Regions from separate parts of the Cytobacillus sp. Hm23 genome, predicted to be linked through region 1. Evidence: a T-box and tRNA genes for the amino acid it is inferred to sense, from the RefSeq annotation. Region 1 holds a T-box; the other holds one or more tRNA genes.
The links. The T-box of region 1 lies ahead of ileS (isoleucine--tRNA ligase). A T-box ahead of a tRNA ligase gene usually reads a tRNA of that ligase, here a tRNA-Ile.
Positions count from the first base shown of each region.

Region 2: it has a tRNA-Ile gene. The T-box ahead of ileS (isoleucine--tRNA ligase) is inferred to sense a tRNA for this amino acid. The anticodon was not compared.

Region 1 covers NZ_JBPXRQ010000003.1:84,427-90,475, reverse strand. The annotation lists gene ACSVDA_RS02975 (alkaline phosphatase) at 1-994, opposite strand, end outside; gene ACSVDA_RS02970 (sigma-70 family RNA polymerase sigma factor) at 1,366-2,055, shown strand; gene clpP (ATP-dependent Clp endopeptidase proteolytic subunit ClpP) at 2,081-2,656, shown strand; T-box leader at 2,728-2,964, shown strand; gene ileS (isoleucine--tRNA ligase) at 3,276-6,049, shown strand, end outside.
Region 2 covers NZ_JBPXRQ010000006.1:55,398-61,446, reverse strand. The annotation lists partial or broken gene ACSVDA_RS05445 (transposase) at 1-453, opposite strand, end outside; gene ACSVDA_RS05440 (DUF1189 domain-containing protein) at 615-1,388, opposite strand; gene ACSVDA_RS05435 (Na/Pi cotransporter family protein) at 1,677-3,302, shown strand; gene ACSVDA_RS05430 (DUF456 domain-containing protein) at 3,726-4,208, shown strand; tRNA gene ACSVDA_RS05425 (tRNA-Ile) at 4,252-4,325, shown strand; gene sodA (superoxide dismutase SodA) at 4,588-5,196, shown strand; gene ACSVDA_RS05415 (MFS transporter) at 5,526-6,049, shown strand, end outside.

The DNA of each region.
Region 1 (6,049 bases):
CGATAGAGAATCCTCCAGTTGAATGGTCAGCTGTCACAACAACAAGTGTGTCACCATCTTTTTTCGCAAACTCAATCACTTCTTTAAAGGCATTTTCAAAATCTTGCATTTCACTCATGGCTGCGACGATATCATTATCGTGACCCGCCCAATCTATTTGACTTCCTTCTACCATTAAGAAAAAGCCGTCTTTATCCTTGCTTAAGCGCTCAATTGCTGTTTTTGTCATATCTTGTAAAGAAGGAATATCAGCAGTACGGTCAATCATTTTGTCCATACCTTTCGGAGCAAATAAACCTAGGATTTGGTCATTTTTATCTTTTAACAATTCATCACGTGTTGTAACATAACTATATCCATCCTTTTGGAATAGCTTAGTTAAGTTGCGGTCTTCGCGATCGAAGTATGATGTGCCGCCTCCGAGCAATACGTCCACTTTATGCTCTCCGTTAATGAGGTCATCATAATAATCATCCGCGATTTGATCGTAATTCTTTCTAGATTCATCGTGAGCAGCATATGCGGCGGGTGTAGCATGATTGATTTGCGATGTAGCTACTAACCCTGTTGCCATACCACCTTCTTTTGCTTGCTCAAGAACTGTTTTTACATCTGATTTATCATTATCTACAGCAATAGCGCCATTATATGTTTTTATACCACCAGACATTGCTGTTGCAGCTGCAGCAGAATCAACAACATTTTCTTCATGATCGTCTGGGTATGTAGTTTGTAATCCTACTAAATATGGATCAAAAGCAGTTTTTTCATATTGCTCTATGTCTGGATTATCATTCATATAACGAAGGGCTGTCATATAAGGAACACCCATTCCGTCACCGACCATAAAGATCACATTCTTTACTTTGCCATTTTTTGATGAGGCTGCATTAACAACTTTTTCTTCACCCTGCAAAAGACCGATACTGCCTACTGTTAATGTACTAACAAGTGCAATAGGTAACAGTGACTTCTTCCAATTCCATTTTTTCATAACATTATTTCCTCCCTATATGTTTGATCATATAATAGTTTAAGAGAAAAATGTAAAAGAGGTATTGATAAATTACTAACATTTAGTAAATAAAATGTAAATTGGTAAAATAATGGGATGTTAATGATCGAAAAATGACTAATGGTGAAACGTACTTTAAAAGAGAATACTAATCAAGGAGGATTACCTTTGTTTAACAGTAATGTTGTTAGTAAATACTTGTAATTCATCATCTTGCTTTCAAGTTTATTGAAAAAAGACAAGAAAATTTTTTTCAGCCGTATCTTTTTTTTATCGTTATTCGTTTTATATATTGAGAGGTGCAAAAAGGAGGAGTAGATGTGTACACAAATGCTAAATCTTGCACGAACTTGGACGATCAACATACAGCCTTGTCATTAAATGAATTAGAAAAGAATTATGAGAAGCTAACAAAATACTGTTATTTTCTTTCTCAAAATAGTTGGGATGGAGATGACCTTGTACAAGAAACTTTGCTCAAAGCACTACAGCGGTATAAGGATTTGCCTGATGTGAATTCCGCATTGTTAAATAAAATAGCTTATCATCAATGGATTGATAGTTGTCGAAAAAGAAAGCGTGAAACAATTGAATCTACTCCGGAAACGATTGTTACTGACGTTGATCACTTAGAGCATTCTTTAGATATCATCCAAAAATTGGTGTCAAAATTAACACCGAAGCAAGCAGTCGTTTTTATCTTAAAGGAAGCATTTCAATATCAAATTACTGAAATTGCAAATGTTTTAACAACGACAGAAACGGCTGTTAAAAGTATACTTCATCGTGGAAAAAAGCGGATAAAAAACATTTCACTTGATGAACCATTGTCACCAGTTCATTGCTTATGGCCAGAGCAAGAACAAGAACAGTTAATCACTTCTTTTTATTTGTCATTAAAAATGCAAGATCCTGAAATACTTATCCGCGTGATTCCAAGTATTGGTTCTCTAAGTAGTGATAGTGAAAAATCGGTATGTAATAGTATGTTGATACGTCCAATATCCTCTCGGGCAGGCATAGTTTCTATGGCAGCATAGATAAATATGATGATGGAGGAAAGAAATGAGTACAATACCTTATGTCATTGAACAAACAAGTCGTGGAGAGCGTTCCTATGATATATATTCAAGGCTTTTGAAGGATCGTATTATTATGGTTAGTGAAGAAATCAATGACCATATGGCTCAAAGTGTAGTAGCACAGCTATTATTTTTACAAGCTAATGATGAAGAGAAAGATATTTCACTCTATATTAACAGTCCAGGTGGTTCGACTTCAGCCGGTTTTGCAATTTTTGATACGATGCAATATATCCAACCTGATGTACGAACGATATGCACTGGTATGGCGGCATCCTTTGGTGCAATGCTTTTACTTGGTGGAACAAAAGGGAAACGTTATGCGCTTCCAAATAGTGAAATCATGATTCATCAGCCTTTAGGAGGTGCAAAAGGTCAAGCGACCGATATAGAAATTTCAGCTAACCGAATTGTCAAGCTTCGATCACATATTAATCAAATCATTGCTGATCGGACGGGACAATCACTCGATAAGGTGTCTAGAGATACAGATAGAGACAATTTTATGAGTGCAAAAGAAGCAAAGGAATATGGGCTTATTGATGACATCATTAGCTAATCAGCAAGTGGATGAGAAATTTCTTGACACCAAAATAAATATCCATTAATATACTTTTTAATAAAAGCACACAAAATTTGATGACGAGAACAAGTAAACTAAATGAACCGTCCTCCAGAGAGCTAGTAGGTGCTGAAAGCTAGCGTTCGGACTTTAGTTGAACAATCATCTCCGAGAAGTCAAGCTGAATGAAGTAAGCTTGAACGGATTTCCCCCGTTAATAGGAACACGTATGATTGTACGTTGCTAAGTGCTATTGACCGGCGTCGATAGAAAAAGGGTGGTACCGCGGATACCCCGTCCCTTATAGGGATGGGGTTTTTTGTGTGCTTTTAGGCTCTTTTCTTTCGTATCCATTGTTACGTTTATAAAGGCTCTTTTCATAAGCTTTGTTGTTATTTTTACTAAATATGGACAGTATGAAGTAGAAAAGATGGTACGAACTCTAGAAGTATTGGCCCTATAAATCTAAGAACGAAAAGCAACAATCAATGCGAAAACAGCCTTATTAAATTACAACAGTCAATCATGGTATGAAGATGCCATGAAACTTTCAAAACGAAAACAATAATACGAAACAGCCAAAATTAAAAGGAGTGGTACTGTGAGAAAGGTTGATGTGAAAGAACAAGCAAGCAATAGAGAAAAGAGAGTCCAGCAACGTTGGAAAAAAGAGGGTACTTTTAAACAATCAATTAGCAACAGAGAAGAAAGCACAAGCTTTGTTTTTTACGAAGGACCGCCCACTGCAAATGGCTTACCCCATGCAGGGCACGTATTAGGTCGTGTTATTAAAGATTTAGTCGCACGTTATAAAACGATGGCTGGATATAAAGTGTTACGCAAAGCAGGATGGGATACACATGGCTTACCTGTAGAATTAGGTGTTGAAAAGCAATTAGGAATATCAGGTAAGCATGATATCGAAAAATATGGGATCGAAAAATTTATAAACAAGTGTAAAGAAAGTGTATTTGCTTATGAACAACAATGGAGCACCTTTACAGAACTAATTGGTTATTGGGTGGATGTAGAGGATCCGTATGTGACATTAGAAAACAGTTATATCGAAAGTGTATGGCATATTCTTGGAACGATTCATGAGCAAGGCCTTTTATATAAAGGACATCGTGTGTCACCATATTGTCCTAGTTGCCAAACATCGTTAAGCTCCCATGAAGTTGCACAAGGGTATAAAGATGTAAAGGATTTAAGTGTAACTGTTAAATTTCCTATCAAAGATCGTGAACATGAATATCTTCTTGGTTGGACGACAACACCTTGGACGCTTCCTGCAAATGTTGCATTAGCTGTTAATCCTCAAATAACCTATGTAAAAGCTAAAAAAGGTAAAGAGGTGTATTACGTAGCAGAAGCATTGGCTGAAAATGTACTACAAGATAATTATCAACTTCTCTCAAGAATGAAGGGGGATGAGCTAGTAGGAATAGCCTATGACGCCCCATTTGACAACGTCCCTGTAGAGAAAGGTCATATTGTTATTGAAGCGGATTTTGTAACTGATAGTAATGGAACGGGTGTCGTCCATATTGCACCAGCATATGGAGAAGATGATTATCGCGCTGCACAACAATATGAGTTAAGCTTCGTGAATGTAGTTAATGAATCAGGACGTTACACAGATGACCTTCCGATGTTTGCAGGGAGGTTTGTGAAAGATTGTGATGTAGATATTATCAAATATTTAGCAGCAAACAATCTTTTGTTTCATAAGCAAAAATATGAGCATAGCTATCCTTTTTGTTGGAGGTGTGACTCACCGTTACTGTACTATGCGACAGATAGCTGGTTCATTAAAATGACTGCTGTGAAGGATCGCCTACTCAGTAATAACGAACAGGTGACATGGCACCCAGAACATGTGAAGCACGGAAGGTTCGGCAAATTTTTAGAAAATGTTGTTGATTGGAATATAAGTAGAAATCGATATTGGGGAACGCCTCTAAACATTTGGACATGTGAACAGTGCGATCAACAATTTGTCCCAAAAAGCATTCAGGAGTTGCAAGCGAACAGTGTAGAGCATGTTGATAAAGATTTGGAACTGCATAAACCTTATGTTGACGATGTGAAGGTTGAATGTCGAAGTTGTGGGGGCAATATGAACCGTACTCCAGAGGTGGTAGATGTATGGTTTGACAGTGGCTCAATGCCATTTGCCCAACACCACTACCCATTTGAGAACGGAGAATTGTTTAAAGATCAATTTCCTGCTGATGTTATTGCTGAAGGTATCGATCAAACTAGAGGTTGGTTTTATAGTTTGTTAGCAATCTCAACATTATTCACAGGAAAAGCTCCATATAAAAGAGTACTTTCACTTGGTCATATTCTCGATGAAAATGGCCAAAAGATGTCTAAAAGTAAAGGGAATGTTCTTGATCCGCTAGAATTAATTGAAGAATTTGGTGCGGATGCGTTAAGGTGGGCGCTTATAGCAGATAGTGCTCCTTGGAATTCAAAGCGTTTTTCGAAAGCAGTCGTAGCGGAAGCTAAGTCTAAACTCGTTGACACGTTTGTAAATGTGCATAGTTTTTATACGCTATATGCGAGTATTGATCAAATCTCACCTAATTTATTTACCGATGTTCACTATACGACCCTAGATCATTGGGTGTTATCTCGCTTAAATAGTACGATTCGAGAAGTTAAGTTGTATGTTGACGATTATCAATTCACCTTAGCTGCAAGGTTATTGAGTACTTTTATTGATGAAGTTAGCAATTGGTATGTAAGAAGATCGCGTCACCGTTTTTGGCGAGAAGGACTGGACGATGATAAACTAGCTGCTTATGCGACGCTTTATGAAGTGCTAACGAAAAGCAGTCAATTGTTAGCTCCGTTTACTCCGTTTGTTGCAGAGGATGTCTTTGAAAACTTGACGGGAGAAAGTGTACACTTAAGCGATTATCCTGAAGTGGACGAAACAATCATTAATAATCAGCTTGAACTTGAAATGGATGCAACACGTCAAATTGTTGAACTCGGAAGGCAAGCTCGGAATAATGCAGGATTGAAAGTGAAACAACCACTTCAAAAGCTTATTATCATGACCAAAGATGAGAAGTTCACACGGTTACAAAGTCATACTGACATCATAAAAGAAGAATTAAATGTTAAAGTGATCATGAATGAAAGTGATGAGAGTCAATATTTTCATTATTCCTTAAAGTTGAATTTTAAAAAAGCTGGATCTAAATATGGCAAATACAGTAGTCACATTCATCAGCATCTTCAAAGTCAATCAGCAAATGAAGTGGCAGACCTGTTAGAAACGAAAGAACTTACTGTGGAAGTGGATGGTAATAAGTTTGAGGTCAGTTTAGAAGATATCATTGTTGAAAAATCAACAGTTGGCGAATATCAAATGGC
Region 2 (6,049 bases), on a different contig from region 1:
GAACGTAAATTTATTCGCATTTGCTTCAATCTTTGTACCATCAACAAAAATCGCTTCTTGATCAATCAGTTTTTCTTCGATTAATTGGCAACGGAATTGGACAAAACACTCGCGAATTAATTCTTTCACTTCTGGTTGAACACGGAATCGATTGATTGTGCGGTAGCTTGGTTCATGTCCTTGAGCTAACCACATCATACGAATACTGTCTTTTAATAGGGCTTCAATTTTACGTCCAGAAAAGACCGATTGTGTGTATGCACATAAGATAATTTTAAGCATCATGCGTGGATGATAGGCAGGACAACCCTCATTTCGGAGAAATGGTTCGAACGCTTCATGAGGAATACTTTCAACTAAATGATGGACATGGAAGGCAATATCATTTTTTTGTAATTTCACTTCTAGATCTAAAGGCAAAACTAGTTGATTCATGATATAATTTTTAAACATAAGGACCCTTCTTTCTGATGAGATTTTGTGTGGTAACTTTATTTTATCAGAAGTAGTCCTTATTTTAATTCAAAAATAATCAAAGCCGGTGAAATTTTACTCGTCGTAAAATTTCACCGGCTTTTTCATATCAGAGTTGGGTTTTGTCCCAGCCTCTTTGTTTATTTCTTCGGATTAGGTATTTGTTGAATGGCTAATGACAAAATGATAACACTTATAATAACATTTAACACGAATTGTGCAGGAAGTACGACGTGAAAAGCACCCATTAAGGTGAAAAATAAAGTCGGGATTGTTACACTATATGCAGATAAAATCCACGAATGTCGATATGTAATCTTTTTTGTTAAGACACTATTTATGATCAACCCGATGAATGCGAGTAACGTAATGCCTAGAAATTTCATACCGCTAGAAAAAATATACATGATAAGAATGAAAACAGGGATGATAATTATTAATAATGAGTCTAATGTGTTGATGAAATTTAGCATATCATCACTAGAAAATGATATTTCCCCAAAGCTTGAATAATAAAATGATTGCTCATTGTCATTAGATACATATACAGCTCTGTTTTTTAGCAGCGCTAAGCCATCACCATCAATAATATTAACAGTGTCAATAATTGATATATTTTCACGACTATCGATGATTAACGAAAAATCATCTTTTGAAATGAAAATTGGTTCTTCGTCAAGGGTAGATAACTGACCATCTTCAATGTAAAAAGAAGGGAGGTCTGACTCAAAAAGCTCATTCACAGTATTAACACCTTTAGAAATATCACTGGCAATAAAATATGCTGTAGGTATAATAGAGATTAATGTTAATAAAAACACATATAAAATTGTTTTTCCTATACCTTGAAAACGAAATTTAGCTATATCATTAGTTGAGTATAAGCTTTTAACTAATTGTCTGAAAATAGACATCTCAATAATCCCCTTTATTTTCTTTTTCTCTATCATAATTATTTTAGCGTGGTGAAAACTATAAAACAACGTCTAATATGAATGGTCATTTAATAAGTTGAAATATTGCTTTTTCCAGTTATTTGCGATAAGCACTAGCAGAAATTGTCCACCTTTCATTCGATTGTTAAGCTATTGTAAATTCTTTATTAAAAACCTTTACAATTCTAATGTATTTCGTTAATAATTGTATAGGGTTTTGTAAGCTTGTGTCGAAACTAGTCAGATAATTTTTCGGAGGTAGAAAAAGTGGAACTTGATGTTCAAAAGATGATTTTTGAATTTATTGGTGGTTTAGGTATCTTCTTATTTGGGATTAAGTACATGGGAGATGGACTGCAAAAATCCGCAGGTGATAAATTAAGAGATATTTTAGACCGCTTTACGACCAACCCATTTATGGGTGTCTTAGCTGGTATTATTGTAACAGTGTTAATTCAAAGTAGCTCTGGTACAACTGTTATTACAGTTGGTTTAGTCAGTGCTGGCTTTATGACTTTAAGGCAAGCAATTGGTGTAATCATGGGGGCAAATATTGGGACGACTGTTACTGCATTTATTATCGGTATCAAATTGTCAAATTACGCTCTACCGATTATAGCAGTAGGGGCTCTCTTACTCTTTTTCTTCAAAAATAAGAAAATTCACAATTTAGGTCAAGTAGTATTTGGCTTTGGTGCACTTTTTTATGGTTTGAAACTAATGAGTTCGGGTATGAAGCCACTACGTTCACTAGAATCGTTTGCTGAGTTAACAGTGAACATGAGTGAAATTCCAATTCTTGGAGTAGCTATTGGAACTATATTTACTGTTATCGTGCAAAGTTCGAGTGCAACCATTGGGATATTACAGGAATTGTATGGTCAAGGTCTGTTGAGTTTAAATGCTGCATTGCCTGTTTTATTTGGTGATAATATTGGTACAACGATCACTGCGATATTAGCTTCAATTGGAGCATCAGTTGCAGCTAGGCGAGCTGCTCTGACACACGTATTATTTAATTTGGTTGGAGCAACCATATTTCTAGTTGGATTGAAGCTCTATACACAATTGGTTATTATGCTGCAAGAGGCATTTAATTTAAACCCAGAAATGACCATAGCATTCGCGCATGGAGCGTTTAATATAACGAATACGTTGATTCAATTACCGTTTATAGGTGTGTTGGCATATATTGTAACAAAACTTATACCTGGTAATGATTCGGTAGTGGAATATAAAGCTAAGCATTTGGATCCTAACTTTATTGAGCAATCACCATCTATTGCATTAGGTCAAGCGAAAGAAGAAGTTGTTAGAATGGGTGAGTTTGCTACTCTAGGTTTAGAAGAGTCACATAAATATTTAAATAGCAATTTGCAGAAACATGCTGATCTATCTATGCAACTAGAGAGTGCCATCAATAATTTAGACCGGAAAATTACTGATTATTTAGTATTACTCTCTTCAGCTTCATTGTCACAAAATGAATCAGAAGAGCACTCAGTGTTAATGGATACCGTACGAGATATTGAACGTATAGGTGATCATTTTGAGAATATTGTGGAGTTAGTTGATTATCAGCTATCAAATAAAGTGAAGATGACTGATTTGGCAAAAGCTGATCTAAAAGAAATGTTTGAATTAACAATTTCTACTGTGAAAGAATCAATTCAATCTCTTGAAGAAAACGATAAAGATTTAGCACGAGAAGTTGTGAAGAAAGAAGACAAGATAGATAAGATGGAACGAACATTGCGTAAAAAGCATATTTTACGATTAAATGAAGGCAAATGCTCTGGACAAGCTGGTATTGTATTTGTAGACATCGTAAGTAACTTAGAACGTATAGGTGATCACGCTGTTAATATCGCTGAAGCGGTATTAGGAGAGTAAAAATAATCATATAATCACAAGAGAGGTATGTTAGAAATCGAAATTGGATTTTTAATATACCTCTTTGTTATACGCTATTTTTCAATTCATTGTTCTTGTGATAAGAAATAAGCAAACATTATACTCTAACCTAGGCATCTAGCCTCCTGAATAGCTGTAACAAACAATATAAGCTCGTTTTTCTGTTGTATATTTATAAATTGCAACAATTATTGTGAAAGGCTGCCTTCACAATAATTGTTCCGTTCTTGAGATTTAAGCAAGTATACATCTCCGTTCGTGGCATCTTGCTGATTTTATACCGTCCATATTTAGTAAAAATAGCAACAAAGTTTAGGAACAGAGCCTTGTAAGTTAATTGACTAACATTAACAAACGATGCTAGTATGAAATTGCTATTAACAAGTATCAGGAGGCTTGGTGATGGAGTTATTAATTTGGATAATAGTGTTTTGCTGTTTTATCATTTCTTTTGTTGGTTTAATATATCCGATTATTCCAAGTGTACTTTTTATCATAGCAGGGTTCTTAATTTATGGGTTTCTAATTAGCTTTGAGCAATTTTCAACGTTATTTTGGATGATCCAAGGAACTTTTGTTTTGTTATTATTTGGTGCTGATTATGCAGCAAATCTAATCGGTGTCAAAAAGCTAGGTGGGAGCCAAGCCGCTGTATGGGGTAGTACAGTTGGCTTGTTAGTAGGACCTTTTGTAATACCAGTAGCTGGGATCATTCTCGGGCCATTTCTAGGTGCTGTTGTAGCAGAGTTAGTTGTGCACAAGAAAAATGTTAAAGAGGCGACAAAAATTGGCTTAGGGTCATTATTTGGATTTTTAAGTGGTGTAGTGGCAAAAGGGTTCATCCAATTTATTATGATTATATATTTTTTATTTACTGCTTTGTAAAAAGTTTTACAATGTTAGTATGGTTATATGGAGCTTTTGACATGGACCCTTAGCTCAGTTGGTTAGAGCTGACGGCTCATAACCGTCCGGTCGCAGGTTCGAGTCCTGCAGGGTCCATCTAAGCAAGCCTTTCAGGAATATATTGAAGGCTTTTTTTAGTTTGATTGAATGAGAAGAGTTAAAAATACATATAGTAAATTAGGGTTTGTTACAAGCAAATTAATTGAAATATTGTGGAAAATTTGCTAATCTATAAGCAACGGACTTAAGAAACATTCATGTTTATTAATTATGAAAATGAATGTTGCACAGTTCACATTTTGTGTTCAAAAGTCTATGATTGAACACAGTTCATTACATAATTTGAGGAGGAATTATTATGGCATTTGAATTACCAAAATTACCTTATGAATATGATGCATTAGCACCTCACATTGACAAAGAAACGATGACAATTCATCACACAAAACATCACAATGCATATGTAACAAATCTTAATGCTGCATTAGAAGGAAATGAAGAACTTCTAAGCAAAAGCATTGAAGATGTAATGAGTAACTTGGACGCTGTTCCTGAAGCTGCTCGTACTGCAGTACGTAACAATGGTGGTGGTCATGCGAACCATAGCTTATTCTGGACGATTTTATCTCCAAATGGTGGGGGCGCACCTACTGGTGAGCTTGCAGATGAGATAAACAATAAGTTCGGAAGCTTTGATAGCTTCAAAGAAGCGTTTGCAAAAGCTGGCGCTACTCGATTTGGTTCAGGCTGGGCATGGTTAGTTGTTAACAACGGTGAGCTAGAAGTGACGAGCACACCAAACCAAGATACTCCACTTATGGATGGAAAAACGCCAATTCTTGGATTAGATGTATGGGAGCATGCATATTACTTAAACTATCAAAACCGTCGCCCTGATTACATTTCAGCTTTTTGGAATGTTGTAAATTGGGATGAAGTAGCTAAGCTTTATTCAGCTGCGAAGTAAATAGTAAACACTCAAACAACAGAGGATACATTCTCTGTTGTTTTTTGTTATACAGTTTTACTTATGCTGTTTTCGGCATAAGTTATTGTCTTTCGTAATAAAAGCAACAGAGTTTACGAAAAAAGCCATTTTAATGTGTTTAATAAAACCAATTTATGTTACGTTTATTTCCCAACCTATTAATAGTGGTGTTCATGTTAAACCATAATTAATATAGCAACAGTCTTTTCCTGCTTCATATATGTCATTTTAAAAAGCCTATTTCTATATACATAACTAAATCGCCTAATTGGAAAACTACTTTGTAGATAAAGAAGGGGAGTTTTTCAATGTCGGCTTTACGCAAGTTAATTGGTGATGTGGATGTTAACAAGGATTTACTATTATTATTAATAATTGGAGGGCTGTATGCATTAAGTATTGCTTTATCAAATACATTCGTAAATGTGTATTTATGGAAGCAGTCAGGTCAATTTAAAGATTTAGGGATTTACAACTTATCAATTGTTATTATGCAACCATTAACATTTATAGTAGCGGGAAGATGGGCAAAGAAGATCGATCGGGTTCTCGTGCTAAGGCTTGGTGTAACATTTCTTGCAATATTTTTTATAGCCGTTCTTTTTTTTGGTGATCAAGCGTCTCGGTATTTAATCGTTCTTGGGGGACTGCTTGGAATTGGTTACGGGTTTTATTGGTTGGCTTACAATGTTCTTACCTTCGAAATAACTGAACCAGAAACACGTGATTTCTTTAATGGCTTTTTAGGAATTGTTACTTCATTTGGAGGGATGATCGGTCCAATAGCTGCAGGTTTTATTATATCTAGGATGGAAAAATTCACAGGATACAC